Regions from separate parts of the Proteus hauseri genome, predicted to be linked through region 3. Evidence: predicted binding sites of a transcription regulator. Region 3 holds the regulator's gene; each other region holds the start of a gene.
What was found. Region 3 encodes PhoB, which activates phosphate uptake and scavenging genes when phosphate is short. Its sites were predicted from a motif close to CTGTCATAAAACTGNCNNAT; they were not measured.

Region 1 (3,292 bases), 940 kb from region 3:
ACGTTCAAATTTCGCGTTTACGCCGCATGATTGAAGAAGATCCAACTCATCCACGTTATATTCAAACGGTTTGGGGGCTAGGCTACGTATTTGTGCCAGATGGAACCAGCGTGCAATGAGAAGGCTGAGGCTTTCACCACACAATAAGCTAACGCGTTCTCTGTTTCTGGTTATCTCACTACTTTTTTTTAGTTTGATAGCCAGTTACCTTGTTGTACAGCATCTTATTGTGGGTCCAAGCCTACAGCAATTTAATAAAGTATTAGCTTATGAAATACGAACTTTCATCCCCGAGGAGCTCATTTTAGTTGATGGCACTCCGCTTAAAATTTCCCCTGCTCTGCGTAATAAAATCTACAATGAATTAGGTATTTCCTTTTTTGATAAAAAAACAGCATTAAAAGAAGGGCTTCATTGGGCAAAAGAAGATGATGAACTTAGCCAACAGATGTCTGAATACCTTAATGGTGAAACCGTAATTTGGATTGAGAGCACACTGGAATATCCTGTTTTATGGATTAACACCTATATTTCACCTTCTTTATGGATCCGGGTTCCACTCACTGAATTAGGGCAAAATTTCTTGCTGCCAGTTTATCGCCAAGCAATTATTTTTATTATTATTGTTATTGCCTTTTTCTGGTTATATAACCGTTTTCAAAATCGCCCATTAAACGAAGTGGAATATGCAGCTCGTCGTATTGGTAAAGGCGTTATTCCTCCCCCTATCCCAGAATCAGGTTCATCAGAGATGCGTTCGATCATTCGAGCATTTAATCAAATGTCATCAGGTATTCGCTCTTTAGATAATGATCGAACCTTAGTTATGGCCGGTGTCAGTCACGATTTGCGAACACCTTTAACACGAATTCGTCTGGCAACTGAAATGATGAGCTCAGAAGATAGCTATCTTGCTGATTCTATTAATAAAGATATTGAAGACTGTGACGCCATTATTGGACAATTTTTAGACTATATACGCACAGGAAAAGAGATGTCATTAGAACTGTGCGACATGAACTGTTTATTACAAGAAGTTCTCTGTGCTGAATCTAACTCTGGCAAAATTAGCGAAGAACATCTTTATCCTTATCCTATTAATATTACGGCGAATCCCATTGCGGTGAAACGCGCACTCGCCAATATGATTGTGAATGCGACTCGTTACGGCAATGGTTGGATAAGTGTTTCTAGCGGCAAAAATGAAGAATTTGCATGGTTTCAAGTAGAAGACGATGGCCCCGGTATTCCATTAGAAGATAGACAGCGGTTATTTCAACCTTTTGTTCAAGGTGAACAAGCAAGAAGTACAATGGGAGCAGGTTTAGGGCTTTCGATTATTCGCCGTATTATGGATGCTCATGGTGGTTATGTTGAACTAGATGATAGCGTCAAGGGTGGATTATTAATCAGAGCAAACTTCCCATTAAAAGAACGTGAAGATGACGATGATTAAACATCATTACTAATCTCATTTTTCTCTATTTATTATTTTTTCCCGCAATTCCTCACTATTTTTCATCATTTTTTCTCATTGTCATAAAACTGTCATAATTAAGACATTTAATTGTCATCTAACTGACCTATTGTCTGTGCGTACCGAAACCGAAGTTGATAGATGTCGAAGTTATTCTACCTATCCCACAGGAGGGATTATGAAACTGATGCGTACCACCCTGACTAGTGTCATTGCCGCTGCGTTTTCAATGACCGCTCTTTCTGCACAGGCAACGACCTCGCTGACTGGTGCTGGCGCAACGTTCCCTGCCCCAGTTTATGCTAAATGGGCAGATTCCTATCAAAAAGAAACAGGTAACAAAATTAACTATCAGGGCATTGGTTCCTCTGGTGGTGTAAAACAAATTCTTGCCAACACTGTTGATTTTGGTGCTTCAGATGCGCCATTAACAGATGAAAAATTAAAAGCTGATGGCTTGTTCCAATTTCCAACCGTTATTGGTGGCGTTGTACTTGCAGTTAACATCCCTGGCATTAAATCGGGTGAATTAACCTTAGATGGTGAAACTGTTGGTAATATCTACTTGGGTAAAATCCAAAAATGGAATGACCCCGCTATCACTAAGCTCAATCCTAACGTTAAACTACCTGACCAAAATATCGCCGTTATCCGTCGTGCTGATGGTTCAGGAACTTCATTCGTTTTCACTAGCTACTTAGCAAAAGTAAATAGCACATGGAAAGATGAAGTCGGCGCAGGTTCTACCGTGAAATGGCCAACAGGTTTAGGTGGAAAAGGTAACGATGGCATTGCGGCTTTTGTTCAGCGTGTACCGGGTTCTATCGGATATGTTGAATATGCGTACGCAAAACAAAATAGCCTTGCTTATACTAAATTAGTAACTGCTGATGGTGAAATTATCTCACCAACTGCAGATAGCTTTAGTGCAGCAGCAAGAAAAATTGATTGGAGTAAAAGCTTTGCACAAGACCTGACTAACCAGAAAGGTGAGAATGCATGGCCAATTACTTCAACCACCTTTATTTTAGTGCACCAAACTCAGAAAGATGCAGTAAAAGGAAAAGAAGTGCTGAACTTCTTCAACTGGGCTTACGATAAGGGTAATCAGGAAGCGAAAAACCTCGATTACGCAGTATTGCCAACAGAAGTTGTAGAACAAATTCGTGCAGCATGGAAAACCAGTATCAAAGACAGTAATGGTCAGCCAATTTACTAATAACACGGCAACCATTGAGAGATAAGTTAACGTTCACCCCCTGCTAAAACAGGGGGTACTAAATAAAAGAGGCTTTATGGCCGAGCACACAACGGTAATAAAGGCCCCTAGTAAACGAGGGGACGTTATTTTCAGCGCACTAGTCCGACTAGCTGCGTTGATTACGCTTTTGCTTTTAACAGGTATCATTGTTTCACTGATTTTTGCTTCATGGCCAAGTATTCAACAATTCGGCCTTTCCTTCTTATGGACAAAAGAGTGGGATCCACCGGCACAAGAATTTGGTGCTTTAGTTCCTATTTACGGCACCATTATCACCTCAATAATTGCACTCGTTATTGCAGTTCCGGTGAGCTTTGGTATTGCACTCTTTTTAACAGAACTAGCACCTAATTGGTTAAAACGCCCGTTAGGGATAGCTATTGAGCTATTAGCGGCTATTCCAAGTATTGTTTATGGTATGTGGGGGCTTTTTGTCTTCGCACCACTATTTGCAACCTACTTTCAAGAGCCCGTTGGTAATGTGTTATCTACAATTCCTATTGTTGGTGAATTGTTCTCTGGCCCAGCCTTCGGTATTGGTATTTTGGCTGCCG
Region 2 (3,292 bases), 220 kb from region 3:
CATAAGGCACACGGGTTGATGTTGTACCGATTAATGAAATCGTATCACCAGGTACTAAAATATCGGCATCAGCAGGCTTACGACAACGGTTGATCACCATATTGTTGATACGATGACCTAAAATTAACAGCGCCCCTTTTGCAGGAAACATGCGCACTTTTAAATCACCGTATTCTGCGATTTTTTGTCCCCAAATCCCGCCAGCATTAGCGACTATTTGAGCACGGATTTCATACATATTTTTTGCTTGATGATCGTAAACGCGTACACCTTTAACTCGATCACCTTCACGAATCAGCCCCATGACTTCATGATAAGTCAGTACTTTAGCGCCGTGTTCACGGGCATCAAGCATATTAGCGGCCGTTAAACGAAATGGATCCACAGTGCCATCAGGAACACGAACCGCGCCAATCAAGTTAGGGTTTACTGATGGCTCTAAACGAATAGCTTCTTCGGGTGAAATCGCTTGAGCATCAATTCCTGCCGCTTGGCAAGATTGAATAAAGGTTTGCTGAAATTCTAATGAATCTTCAGGTAAGGTGATAAACAGGCCATCCGTTTTTTCAACGCAGTGACGAGCAACCCGTTTTAGAATCATGTTTTCTTCTATGCACTCTCGCGCAGATTCAGGATCAGTCACAGCATAACGCGCTCCGCTGTGTAACAACCCGTGGTTTCGACCGGTTGCACCGGTTGCGATATCGTGTCTTTCCAGTAGGATACAGCGCAATCCACGGCGAGCACAGTCTCTTGCCATGCCTGCGCCTGTAGCGCCACCACCTATAATAATGACATCAGTTTCTGTTACTGGTGAACCGCTCATCATAAAGATGCCCTCTCACATTGCATTCAGCAAACGCTAATTATTCTTTAACGTTAATTATAGTGTATAAGATACACAAAAAATGTGGTTAATGTTTGATAATGAGCAAAAACGAAAGAGAAACGCTCATGAGGGAAAAATTAAAACCACAAGTGTGATACTAATCACAAATAATTTAACAAAATCTATTTCATAAAGTTAACATATCACTCAAAATCATCCATCTTGAAAATTTTTTCGACAACTGAGCAATACCTCACAGTAAATTTGATTGTATAAGTTTACTATTAAGTTCGTTAAAGAAAATTTTTTGATAACTTCACTGTTCGTTTTGTCATTATTTAATGTCAACATATTAAAATAAAGCCATCGGAGGCTAATATGTTAAGTCTGTTTAGACCTGCGCCACATACTGCGCGTTTGCCAAAAGAGCAGATAGATCCTGTCTATCGTCGTTTGCGTTGGCAGATCTTTATGGGGATTTTCTTTGGTTACGCTGCTTATTACTTAGTAAGAAAAAACTTTGCATTAGCAATGCCTTACCTTGTAGAACAAGGATTCTCTAAAGGAGATCTAGGTTTCGCTTTATCAGGTATCTCCATTGCTTATGGCTTCTCCAAATTTATTATGGGGTCGTTTTCTGACCGAGCTAACCCTCGTTACTTCTTACCCGCAGGTCTTATTTTAGCATCATTAGTCATGCTATTTATGGGCTTCGTGCCGTGGGCAACTTCGAGCATTATGGTTATGTTCGTTCTGTTGTTCCTTTGTGGTTGGTTCCAAGGTATGGGTTGGCCTCCTTGTGGACGTACCATGGTTCACTGGTGGTCACAGAAAGAGCGTGGCGGTATCGTTTCTATCTGGAACTGTGCGCATAATGTCGGCGGTGGTTTACCTCCATTACTATTCTTATTAGGTATGGCATGGTTTAACGACTGGAAAGCGGCATTATATATGCCAGCTATAGCCGCTATTTTAGTGGCAATGATTGCATTCGCATTAATGCGCGATACCCCGCAATCTTGTGGCTTACCGTCTATCGAAGAATATAAAAACGACTACCCACCAGATTATAAAGAAACTGACGAACAAGAACTGACTGCAAAAGAAATCTTCATGAAGTATGTTTTCCCTAACAAACTACTGTGGATGATTGCTATCGCTAACGTGTTCGTTTACTTACTGCGTTACGGTGTTCTTGACTGGTCACCAACTTATCTGCGTGAAGTAAAACACTTCGCAATGGATAAATCATCATGGGCTTACTTCTTATACGAATACGCGGGTATTCCGGGCACATTACTGTGTGGTTGGATGTCAGATAAAGTGTTCCGAGGCAACCGTGGTGCGACGGGTGTATTCTTCATGACCTTAGTTACTATCGCCACTATCGTATTCTGGATGAACCCAGCGGGTAACCCAAATATTGATATGGCATGTATGTTGATTATCGGTTTCTTAATCTACGGCCCTGTTATGTTAATCGGCTTGCATGCTCTTGAGCTAGCACCGAAGAAAGCAGCAGGTACAGCAGCAGGCTTTACGGGGCTATTTGGCTACTTAGGTGGTTCTGTTGCGGCAAGTGCTGTCGTAGGTTACACCGTTGACTACTTCGGCTGGGATGGCGGCTTTATGGTCATGATCGGCGGTAGCGCACTGTCTGTCGTGTTATTACTTGTCGTGATGGTTACAGAAACCAAACACAAACGCGAAATGCTTCAGAAGTACGAATAATCACAAATGACAATGATGACATTCAATAAATCTCATCGTTAAAACTAAGCCACATCTGCTGTCAGGTGTGGCTTTTTTATTATCAACTGTACATAACCTCACTGTACCTAGAATTAAAATGGAGCAGCTTTATGAGTACATATTTAAAACCCGTAGTTGCAGGCATTCTTTTAACTCTATCTTTAAGTGCTATCGCACAAGCAGCAAGTGATAAAGTGGTTATCGCTCACCGTGGTGCGAGTGGTTATTTACCTGAGCATACACTACCCGCTAAAGCGTTAGCCTATGCTCAAGGTGCTGACTATCTCGAACAAGATTTAGTCATGACAAAAGATAACGAACTGGTCGTCTTACATGATCACTATCTAGACCGTGTTACTGATGTTGCTGAACGTTACCCTGATCGCGCAAGAAAAGATGGTCGCTATTATGCTATCGACTTTACACTTGAAGAGATTAAAGGGCTTAAATTTACTGAAGGCTTCGACATTGTTGACGGTAAAAAAGTCCAAAGTTATCCAAATCGTTTCCCTATGGGGAAATCCGATTTCCGCGTACACACCTTCCAAGAAGAAATTGAGTTTATTCAAGGCCTAAACAAATCTACCGGCCAAGATATTGGTATTTACCCTGAAATTAAAGCGCCGTGGTTCCATGAGCAAGAAGGAAAAGATATCACCACAAAAGTACTCGAAGTGCTTAAAGAGTATGGCTATACCCAAAAGAGCGATA
Region 3 (3,292 bases):
TCATAGATAGTTATTACTATCATATATCATCGAATATCCCCGATATGATTTGCGTATTTTTTCATCATTTATGCAAAATAAAATTTTCAATTAAAGTTCTTATTAATTAAAAATATTAAAATTTAACGCTACTATATTAAAATTTATTGATATTAAAACCCGCTATTATGAACAGAAAAAAGCCTTTAAAACTTACGATATAAAGTAAGTGATAAAGGCTTTTTAGATACAAATTTGTATTCAGTGCTATTTGAGTTCAATGCTATTTTTAGCAGACAACAATGTTTGAGGTAAAATAAATGAGAAGGTACTTCCTCGGCCTACTTTACTCTCAATATTAAGTTGTGAATGATGATGCTGGAGCGATTTTTTAACTATTGCCAAACCTAATCCTGTTCCACCTGTATGACGAGAACGCGCTTTATCAACACGATAAAAACGTTCTGTTAAGCGTGTTAAATGCTCCGCACTAATCCCTTGTCCATTGTCTGACACACTAAATAACATACCCTGTGGAATTTTCTTCCACTCGACATTAATTGTTGTGCCCTCGGGGGTATGATTGATAGCGTTATAAACTAAGTTAGAAACCGCGCTGCGTAATTGTTCCTCGTTTCCTCGAACTGCCCAATGATTATCAATATTAAAGATAATATTATGCTGCCCTTGGCTTAGTGAGTTTGCTTCTTGCTGTACTACAGACAAAATCGCCGGAATATCAACAACGGTATTTAAATCAATATGCGGGGCTGATTCAATGCGTGAAAGCTGTAAAAGCTGCTGAACCAAAAGATCCATACGCTTAGCTTGCTCTTGCATCGTCGAAATAGCTTTATGCTCTCTAGGATTTTCTACCGCCCCCTCTTCCATTACTTCAAGATAACCTTGAATAACGGTTAAAGGTGTTCGTAATTCATGACTCACATTAGCGAAAAAATCACGACGAGCATTTTCTAACTTGTTCTTTTCAGTAACGTCTCGAGCAACCATTAAGCGTTGATCTTCACTGTATGGCATGATCCTAAATTCAACAATAGAGCCATTATTAAGCGAGAGGGTTAAGGGACGGCTAAAATCAGCGACCGTAAAATAGTGCAAGAAATCAGGATAACGCAGTAAGTTAAAAATATTTTGCCCATTATCTTCAGGCCAACGAAATCCTAAAAGATGTTGCGCTAAGCTATTACACCAGAAAATATTACCTTCATTCGTCATCATCACAACCGCATCAGGCAAGCTTTCTGCGCCACTACGAAAACGCTTAATTAACTCACCTAACTCGCGACGACGCTTACGGTTACGCTGTTGTGTTTGTCGAATACCATAAAAAATAGGTTCCCAACCTCCTTTGCCTTCTGGAGGTAATACTGACCTATCTAGCCATAACCATTTAGATAATTTCAACAAATTATAAGCATGCCACACAAGTGCGCCAAGTAGCGATGCCACCAGCAACCAAGGAAGATGACCAATAAAAAGTGACAATATAAAGGCAGGTAAACAAAATAGACACAGCCCCCATACGAGGGCTTTCCACGATAATCGTTCTAACACCTGACAGTTACTCCCTTATTGACTCAGAAACGGGCAGAGAAGCGATATCCCGTTCCACGTACCGTTTGTATCATTCTGTCATGCCCATCTTGTTCTATCGCTTTACGTAATCGACGGATATGAACATCAACGGTTCGGTCTTCCACATAAACATTCGTTCCCCAAACATAGTTTAGTAGTTGTTCTCTACTGTACACACGTTCAGGATGCGTCATAAAAAAGTGCAGGAGTTTAAATTCTGTTGGCCCCATATCTATCGGCTTATCTTGGCTTGTAACTCGGTGTGACACCGGGTCAAGGTTTAATCCATTAAATTCAATAAGATCTTCAGCTGACATTGGTGATAAGCGTCGTAAAATAGCTTTGACTCGTGCGACTAACTCTTTAGGTGAAAAAGGTTTAATAACATAATCATCAGCACCCGTTTCGAGTCCTTTGACTTTGTCTTCTTCTTCACCTTTTGCCGTTAACATAATTATAGGGATATCACGGGTAGTACTTTCCCGCTTCATTTGCTTTATTATCTGTAATCCTGATCCACCCGGGATCATCCAATCTAATAAAACCAGATCAGGGTAAGGATCGATAAGAAAACTCAATGCAGAATCATAATCTTCTGCTTCAATGGGTTGAAATCCATTTTGCTCAAGCACAAAACAGATCATCTCTCGAATTGCGGTTTCATCTTCAACAACAAGAATACGCCTTGCCATACTCTATCCTGTGTTATGTATATAGAGGGTCGTAATGATTATGAGGCACTTTTATGACAGATTTATGACTAACCATGACATTACTGGAATACGAGGGTGTTGTTAAGGTAAATAATACAAAATAAGGTGAAAAATCACGCAAAAAAAGCATCTAACAACGTATTTTCACTAAAAAAGCGAGGTGCGCTATACTCCTTGCTAGATTAAAAAGAGGAATAGCAATGCGGATTATTCACACATCAGACTGGCATTTAGGGCAATATTTTTTTACCAAAAGCCGAGCGCAAGAACATCAACAATTTCTTGATTGGTTACTAAAACAAATACGTGATTACCAGGTTGATGCACTTATTGTTGCTGGTGATATTTTTGATACGGGTTCTCCCCCTAGTTATGCCCGTGAGCTTTATAATCGCTTTGTTGTTGCAATGAAAGACACCCAGTGTCAGCTTATTATTTTAGCTGGAAATCATGATTCTGTTGCAACATTAAATGAATCGAAATCATTGTTAGCCTGTTTAAATACTACAGTGATTGCCAATGTGCATTTTGATGAACCTCAACCCCCTGTTATCCTTAATCAAAAAAACAACACACCCGGAGCGCTGCTTTGTGCCATTCCTTATCTGCGTCCTAGAGATATGATAACTAGCCAAAGTGGACAATCAGGCGCACAAAAACAAAATGCATTAAAAGATGCAATAGCGGCTTATTACCACAACCAATATCAAGATGCACTAGCCTTGCGTAATCAATTAGATGTAGCTATTCCAATTATCGCAACAGGTCATCTTACAACGGTTGGTGCCAGTGTTAGTGATTCGACCCGTGAGATTTACATTGGCACTTTAGATGCATTTTCAGCCACGTTATTCCCTAAATTTGATTACATTGCACTCGGACATATCCATCGCCCACAAATAGTGAATAAATCAGAACATATTCGTTATAGCGGTGCTCCTATTCCACTGAGCTTTGATGAAAGTGGGCAACAAAAAAGCATCTGTCTTATCGATTTTGAGCAA

Region 1: pstS (phosphate ABC transporter substrate-binding protein PstS) is a predicted target of PhoB. The motif match lies at 1,535-1,554, and genes of this name have one in related genera.
Region 2: glpT (glycerol-3-phosphate transporter) is a predicted target of PhoB. The motif match lies at 1,014-1,033, and genes of this name have one in related genera.

What each region holds. Positions count from the first base shown of each region.
Region 1 is NZ_CP026364.1:1,319,096-1,322,387, forward strand. Features, by position in the region: gene ompR (osmolarity response regulator transcription factor OmpR) at 1-119, shown strand, start outside; gene envZ (two-component system sensor histidine kinase EnvZ) at 116-1,456, shown strand; gene pstS (phosphate ABC transporter substrate-binding protein PstS) at 1,656-2,696, shown strand; gene pstC (phosphate ABC transporter permease PstC) at 2,773-3,292, shown strand, end outside.
Region 2 is NZ_CP026364.1:2,040,455-2,043,746, reverse strand. Features, by position in the region: gene glpA (anaerobic glycerol-3-phosphate dehydrogenase subunit A) at 1-829, opposite strand, end outside; gene glpT (glycerol-3-phosphate transporter) at 1,208-2,560, shown strand; gene glpQ (glycerophosphodiester phosphodiesterase) at 2,692-3,292, shown strand, end outside.
Region 3 is NZ_CP026364.1:2,260,764-2,264,055, reverse strand. Features, by position in the region: gene phoR (phosphate regulon sensor histidine kinase PhoR) at 247-1,554, opposite strand; gene phoB (phosphate regulon transcriptional regulator PhoB) at 1,578-2,267, opposite strand; gene sbcD (exonuclease subunit SbcD) at 2,489-3,292, shown strand, end outside.